3 regions of the Micromonospora sp. DT63 genome follow, and region 3 is predicted to be linked to each of the others. Evidence: riboswitches for the same ligand, from Rfam matches in the RefSeq annotation. Region 3 holds a riboswitch; each other region holds the start of a gene.
The links. Region 3 has a riboswitch for cobalamin ahead of ACLQ27_RS24925 (ribonucleoside-diphosphate reductase subunit alpha). Riboswitches for the same ligand answer to the same signal wherever they lie in the genome.
Positions count from the first base shown of each region.

Region 1: another riboswitch for cobalamin. It lies ahead of ACLQ27_RS30265 (acyl-CoA thioesterase); the one in region 3 lies ahead of ACLQ27_RS24925 (ribonucleoside-diphosphate reductase subunit alpha).
Region 2: another riboswitch for cobalamin. It lies ahead of cobN (cobaltochelatase subunit CobN); the one in region 3 lies ahead of ACLQ27_RS24925 (ribonucleoside-diphosphate reductase subunit alpha).

Region 1 covers NZ_JBNCKQ010000012.1:42,526-44,720, reverse strand. Annotated here, with positions in the region: gene ACLQ27_RS30270 (copper resistance protein CopC) at 1-514, opposite strand, end outside; cobalamin riboswitch at 686-899, shown strand; gene ACLQ27_RS30265 (acyl-CoA thioesterase) at 1,043-1,540, shown strand; gene ACLQ27_RS30260 (ABC transporter substrate-binding protein) at 1,654-2,195, shown strand, end outside.
Region 2 covers NZ_JBNCKQ010000001.1:630,677-632,871, forward strand. Annotated here, with positions in the region: gene cobN (cobaltochelatase subunit CobN) at 1-995, opposite strand, end outside; cobalamin riboswitch at 1,259-1,435, opposite strand; gene ACLQ27_RS03020 (DUF5919 domain-containing protein) at 1,960-2,195, shown strand, end outside.
Region 3 covers NZ_JBNCKQ010000007.1:205,927-208,121, forward strand. Annotated here, with positions in the region: gene ACLQ27_RS24925 (ribonucleoside-diphosphate reductase subunit alpha) at 1-1,431, opposite strand, end outside; cobalamin riboswitch at 1,568-1,787, opposite strand; cobalamin riboswitch at 1,986-2,059, shown strand; gene ACLQ27_RS24930 (CbtB domain-containing protein) at 2,118-2,195, shown strand, end outside.

The DNA of each region.
Region 1 (2,195 bases), on a different contig from region 3:
CGGGCTGGTTCGTCGGCGGTTGCCACCCCTGGGGCGCGGCCGTCGCCCGCCCGCTGTAGCGGAAGGTCATCGTGCCGCGGACCGGGTCACCGTCCGAGGCGACCGACAGATAGCTCACCGAGTACTGACCCGCTGCGGGCAGATGCGCGAGGGCGATCACCGCGGGGAACCCCGTCGTGTACTCGCGCGGCTCGAACTGCCCGTTGACCAGGGAGTACTCGCGCACCGGCTGGTTCAGCGTCTTCGGCTCCCCGTAGGTCCAACCGTTGTCGACCCGGCTGCCACCCGGCGCGGTGATGGTGAAGTGCGCGTTGGCGGCGACCTTCTCGGTGAAGTACAGCTGCACCGAGGTCAACGGCGCTTTCACGGTGGCACCGGCCGCCGGGGTGGACATGGCGAGAGTCCCATGAGCGGCGGCCGGTTGAACGGACGCGAGCAGGGTGACCGCCGAGGCGAGAGCGAGTGCGAGCAGGCCCGAGGCCACCTGAGCAGGAGTCCGAGGGAGACGACGCATCTGAATATCCTCGCCGTGCCGAGACTTTGCGCAAGGGGTCGCGATCTTTTTCCTCACATAGCAAAAGTTGGATTCGCTGTGGTTCCGGTCCTGTGTCGCAGATGTGAAAGGCTGTGTCGCCTCCCGTAGGGCGGGCGAAACCTGCGCCGTGCTCCCCGCCTTCGATCAACTAGGCTGGCTGGTGGCGCTGGTTCGCCTGGCCGTATCCGGCTGGGCGGCGTAAGAGGGAACCCGGTGGGAATCCGGGGCTGCCCCGCAGCGGTGAGTGGGAACGACCGCCGTCATCAGCACTGGGCCAGCGGCCTGGGAAGCGACGGCCAGTAGGGGACCGGCGCAGCCGGTCGCGCCCGCGAGTCCGAAGACCTGCCGGCGCTGCGCACACGACCGTGTGCGCTGCCGTCGGTCTCGCGGGTGGACTTGCCGGGTGACGTGCGGCGTCTCAGCGCGGTCGCGTCCTCGTCAGCGTGTGCCCGTGATCCGGCGGTGTGGTTTCCCGAGGGACGGACTACCGCTGTGCACGACACCAGCATGATCGCCGGCCGAGCGCCGTCGGCGTCGCACCTGACCCTGTCGCAGATCATGGATCAGCACCACACGAACCTGATGGGTACGGTGCACGGCGGCCGGATCCTGAACCTCATCGACTCGGTGGCCGGTGTGGTCGCCGCCCGGCACTCCGACGGCCCGGCGGTGACCGCCGCGATCGACGAGACCGCGTTCCTGCGCGCGGTGCGGGTCGGCGACGTCGTGCACGTCGACGCGCGCATCACCTGGGCGGGACGCAGCTCGATGGAGGTGGCCGTGAAGGTGACGGCGGACCGGTGGGACCGTGCGGTGCCGCCCACCGACGTGGCCACCGCGCATCTGGTCATGGTCGCTGTCGACGACGACGGTCAACCGCGCGCGGTGCCGCCGCTGCTACCGGAGACCGACGGGGACCGGCGGCGGTACCGGGAGGCGGAGATCCGCCGGGAGCACCGGTTGGCGCTACGGCGGGCGTTGCTCGACGGCGCCGGGGAGGGCTGAGCCGTGCTCGGACTGTCCGCCGCGACGCTGGCCGGCTCCTTCGCCGCGATCGTCGTCCTGAGGCCGGCCGGCGCAGTGGACGTGGCTCGGTCACTCCTGGTAGGCAGACGGGTGTGCGGATCCTCTCACTGCTGCCGGCGGCCACGGACATCGTGGCCTTGCTCGGCCTGACCGGGCATCTGGTCGGCCGCACGCACGAGTGTGACTGGCCGCCGGGCGGCCTTGCCGGTGTTCCGGTGGTGACGGGAACGTCTCTGCCCGAGGCGTTGACGAGCCGGGAGATCTCGGCGGCGATCGCTGGCGACGCGCACCGAGGCTCGTCGTTGTACCAGCTTGACGTCACGCTGCTGGAGGGCTTGAGACCGGACCTGATTCTGACCCAGGACCTCTGCGATGTGTGCGCGGTCTCCTATGCGCGGGTCAACGACGCGGTCCGGCTGATCGACCTCGATACCAGGGTGGTGTCGCTGGAGGCGAGGACCATCGGCGGGATACTGGACACGGTCGACGCCGTGGCCGCGTTGACCGGCACGACCGGCAGGGCGGCGGAGATCCGGGCGGACGCCGAGCGTCGACTCGCCGCGTTGCCCGGCCCGCTGACCGGCGCGCCGACGGTGCTGTTCGTCGAGTGGCTCGACCCGTTGATGCCGGGCGG
Region 2 (2,195 bases), on a different contig from region 3:
ACCCGCTTGTCGGCGTTGGCCACGTACCGCAGCCGGGCGTGACGCACCGCGATGCCGGCCACCCGGGCGGCCCGCTCCGGGTCGGCGGCGTAGACCGAGAGGCCGTCCGCGTCGATGCGCTTGAACGAGAACGGCACGGTGACGATCCGGCCGTCGAACTCGGGGATGGCCACCTGCATCGCCGCGTCCAACGGGGACAGCCCGGCGTCGCTGGCGGCCCACTGCTCCCGGGTGCTGGTCAGGCAGAGTGCCTGGATGACTGGCACGTCCAGGGCGGCGAGCGCGCCGACGTCCCACGCGTCCTCGTCACCGCCCCCGGACGCGTCGGCGGCGACCGCGCCGCCGGCCGCGAGCACGGTGACCAGCAGCGCGTCACAGCTGGCGAACAGCCCGAGCGGGCCCGCGCCCGTGGTCAGGCCCCGCAGCGAGCCGCAGAAGATCGGCAGCGGGTTGCCGCCGGCCTCCCGCACGGCCTCGGCCAGGACGTCGACGAAGGCGGTGTTGCCGGCGAGGGCGTGCGCCCGGTAGAAGACGATCCCCACGGTGGGCCGATCCGGGTCGCTCGGGTGGTCGCCGTGCACGCCGTACGCCGGGGTGGGCGCGGGCGGGGCGAACCCCTCGCCGGTGAGCAGCACGGTGTCGCAGAGGAACCGGGCCAGGTGTCCGAGGTTGTCCGGCCCGCCCTCCACAAGGTAGGCGAGGGCCTGGGTGACCACTCCGGACGGCACGGTGGAGACCGCCATCAGCTCCGCGTCGGGCACCGCCTCCCCGCCGAGCACGACAGTCGGCACGCCGCCGGCGAGGACCGCGGCGAGGCCGTCCGGCCACGCCTGCCGACCCCCGAGCAGGCGTACGACGGCGAGGTCGACGCCGTCGAGCAGGGCGGGCACCTCGTCGGCCGCCACCCGCGCCGGGTTGGCGAGCCGGTAGTCGGCGTCACTGGCGCGGGCGGCCAGCAGGTCGGTGTCGGCGGTGGAGAGCAGCAGAACGCGCACGGCAGGCTCCGGACGGTAACGTCGGCACGCTCGCGAGAGCGGCCTGGCGACGTGGGATGGGCGCAGGGTTCAGCGGACGCCGCGATCCGGCCGGCTCAGCGGCCTGCGGCCGGGAGCGACGGGCGGGGCGGTCCGGAACTCAGCGGTGAACGGAGACGATGCCGATCGCGGCGACGGCACGGCCGCGGTGCGCAAGACGGCAGCAGCCGTCGATGATGATGGAGACGCCAAGCGTCATCGGGTCCTCCTCGGGTGTCCACGCCCTGGGGTACGTCCCGACGGCCGAAGTATCCTGGCTTCCGGATCGACGCTCTCCCCCGGCCTTCCAACCGCAGACACACGGCCGTGACTCACGAGGGGGGATCGCTCCCCGGTGACAGTGGCGGGACCGCGTCGGATTCGCACCGACTTCCTTCACTGCCGTCAGGCCGCGAATGCTGCCACACCGGTCGGCTGCCGGTCAACGCCACCCCTGCGCACGCCAACGGCCACGATTAATCGACATATTGCGATCAGAGGTGTTGCCGGCGAGGTTCACCGCTCGGGCCGACGGTGGCGGGGTCGACGAGTCAGAGACAGCCAGCCGAGAAAACGCGCGTGCATCTCGACGAGGTCGGGATGACCGCCCAGGTTGAACTGGTCCTGGATCGCCTCGTTCATGCAGGACGCCAGATAGAGGGCAAGCGCGAGGGAATGACCGTAGAACTCCCCGACGAGGTCGAGTTGCGCCCGAGAGCACGGCCACGGGGCGGCACAGTTGCGGCACAGCCAAGCGGGTCGCATCGGCAAGTGCGGGCGGCACGGAAGTCTCACCCCCTGACCATGCTGGCCGTAGCCGTCGCATCCCATCACGGCGGGTGGTTCCTCGACGGATACTTTTCATCCTTCCTCCGGATGTCGCCACGGCAGTTCACTTCGGCCGCTGGTTACAGTGACCCTCGTCCCACGCGGGAAGGGAGCCACCGTGCCCGTCCGAACGACTGGACCCTTCACCGTTCCCCAGTCACTCTGGGACAGCGCGGACCTGCTCGACGCGTTGGCCGCCCGGGACATCGCTCAGGTGTTCCGGCTCGTGCAGCATGCCACCGGAGCGAGCCAGACCACTCTGGGTAGCGCCACCGGCCTCAGCCAGGCTCAGGTCAGCGAGATCACCAGCGGCGCCCGACGGGTCAGCAGCATTGACGTCCTGACCCGTATCTG
Region 3 (2,195 bases):
CCAGTCGATGCCGTTCTCGGTCAGGTGGGCGGCGACGTTCACCGAGCCGAGGTTGCACACCGCGGTCTCGCCGTCGCTGGACACCTCGATGATCTCGGTGCACAGGTTGGACAGGTGCACCACGTTGCCCGACTCGGCCGTCTGGTTGCACAGCCGGTTGGCCGCGTCCTTGAAGGTCATCCACCCGTTGCCGGTCTGCGCCAGAGTGCGCATCATCTTCCCGTACAGCTCCCGCGCCGGCACCTGCCGCACGTAGCGGCCCTGCGCCTCGGCCGCCCGGTACGCGGCGTCGAACCGCTCCCCCCACAGGTCGGGCAGCTCGGGAACCTCGTTCGGGTCGAACAGCGACCACACCTCGTCGGCCTCGACACGGCGCATGAACTCGTCCGGGATCCAGTTGGCGAGGTTCAGGTTGTGCGTACGCCGGGCGTCCTCGCCGGTGTTGTCCCGCAGTTGCAGGAACTCCTCGACGTCCGGGTGCCACGGCTCCAGGTAGACGCAGGCCGCGCCCTTGCGCCGGCCACCCTGGTTGACCGCGGCGACGCTCGCGTCAAGGGTGCGCAGCCACGGCACGATCCCGTTGGACTGCCCGTTCGTGCCGCGGATCAGCGCGCCCCGGGACCGGACCCGGGAGTACGCGATGCCGATGCCACCGGCGAACTTGGACAGGCTCGCGACCTGGGCGTAGCGCTGGTAGATCGAGTCCAGCTCGTCGCGCGGCGAGTCGACGAGGTAGCACGACGACATCTGCGTGTGCCGGGTGCCCGAGTTGAACAGCGTCGGTGAGCTGGGCAGATAGGCCAGGCTGGACATCAGCCGGTAGAAGTCCACGGCCTCGTCCGGCGTACGGGACAGACCGCAGGCCACGCGCAGCAGCCAGTACTGCGGGGTCTCCAGCACCAACCGGGTGGTGGGGTGGCGCAGCAGGTACCTGTCGTAGACCGTGCGCAGGCCGAAGTACTCGAACCTCCGGTCGCCGTCCCGGTCGATGGCGTCGTCGAACGTTCCCGCGTGCGCGGCGACGAAGGCGGCGGTCTCATCCCCGATCAGCCCCTGCGCGTGGCCGGTCCGGATCGCCGCGCTGAACGAGGTGACGCCCTGTCGGCGTACCTCCCGGTCGATGTGGCCGGCCAGCAGCCGGGCGGCGAGGCGCGAGTACTGCGGCTCCGTACCGATCATCTCGGCCGCGGTCTGGATGGTCAGCCGGTCCCGCTCGGCCGTCGTCGCGCCGTCGTACAGGCCGCTGACCGTGCGGGTCGCCACCCGCAGCGGGTCGACGTCGGGCAGGTCGTCGGCCAAGCGCTCGACCTCGGCGACGAGCGTGCGCACGTCCACCGCCTCGCGGGCGCCGTCGCGTTCGCGGACCTGCGTCGGCGTACCCCGGCGGGCCGTGCCGCCGCCGGTCGCGGCTACCTCGGTAACTGTCACCACTCACTCCTCGCGAGCTTGAGACCTGACGGCCCTCGGCACGGGGAGACCGACACCAGCGGACGCCACGCCTCAGCGGGCGCGGATCCGAAAGGCGTCGGCCGTCCCACGCGGCCTCGGACCACCGCCCACCCGGATGCGGGTACGCGGCGCGCTGGCAGGTCTTCGGACTCGCGGGCACGACCGGTGTTCACCCGGTCCCCTACTGGCCGTCGCTTCCCAGGCCAAGTGGCGGCCCAGTGCTGATGACGGCTGTCGTTCCCACTCACCGCTGCGGGGCAGTCCCGGAATTCCACCGGGTTCCCTCTTGCCTCGGCCACCCTGGGATGAGTGGCCGAACCAGCTGCGGTCGACACCATATATAGGGGCGACTGGGTTTGTCACACCCCACATGTCGGGTCCGGGCGTGTCGCGGTCGTCGGTGACGGTCCTCGTCGATCCGGTCGGCGACGGCGGGCGCGCGAGCATCGGGCGGCGTCGCATTCGGACCTCGCCGCCGGCTTGACCGAGGAGAACCGGCACCGATACGGTCAACCCACTATCTGCGGCGACGCGAGGGAAGCCGGTGAGAATCCGGCGCGGTCGCGCCACTGTGAGCGGTCCCCGACTACGGGGCCGCGAGCCAGGACGCTCGGTCGTCCGCAGCCTTGCGATGGGGACGCGTCATCCCCGAGGAGGTTCGTGCACGCATGTCCAGTTCCACGTCCAGCCAGCCGCTGGTGCACCCCGCTGCCCCGACCCGTCTCCTGTGGACGGTCCTGGCCACC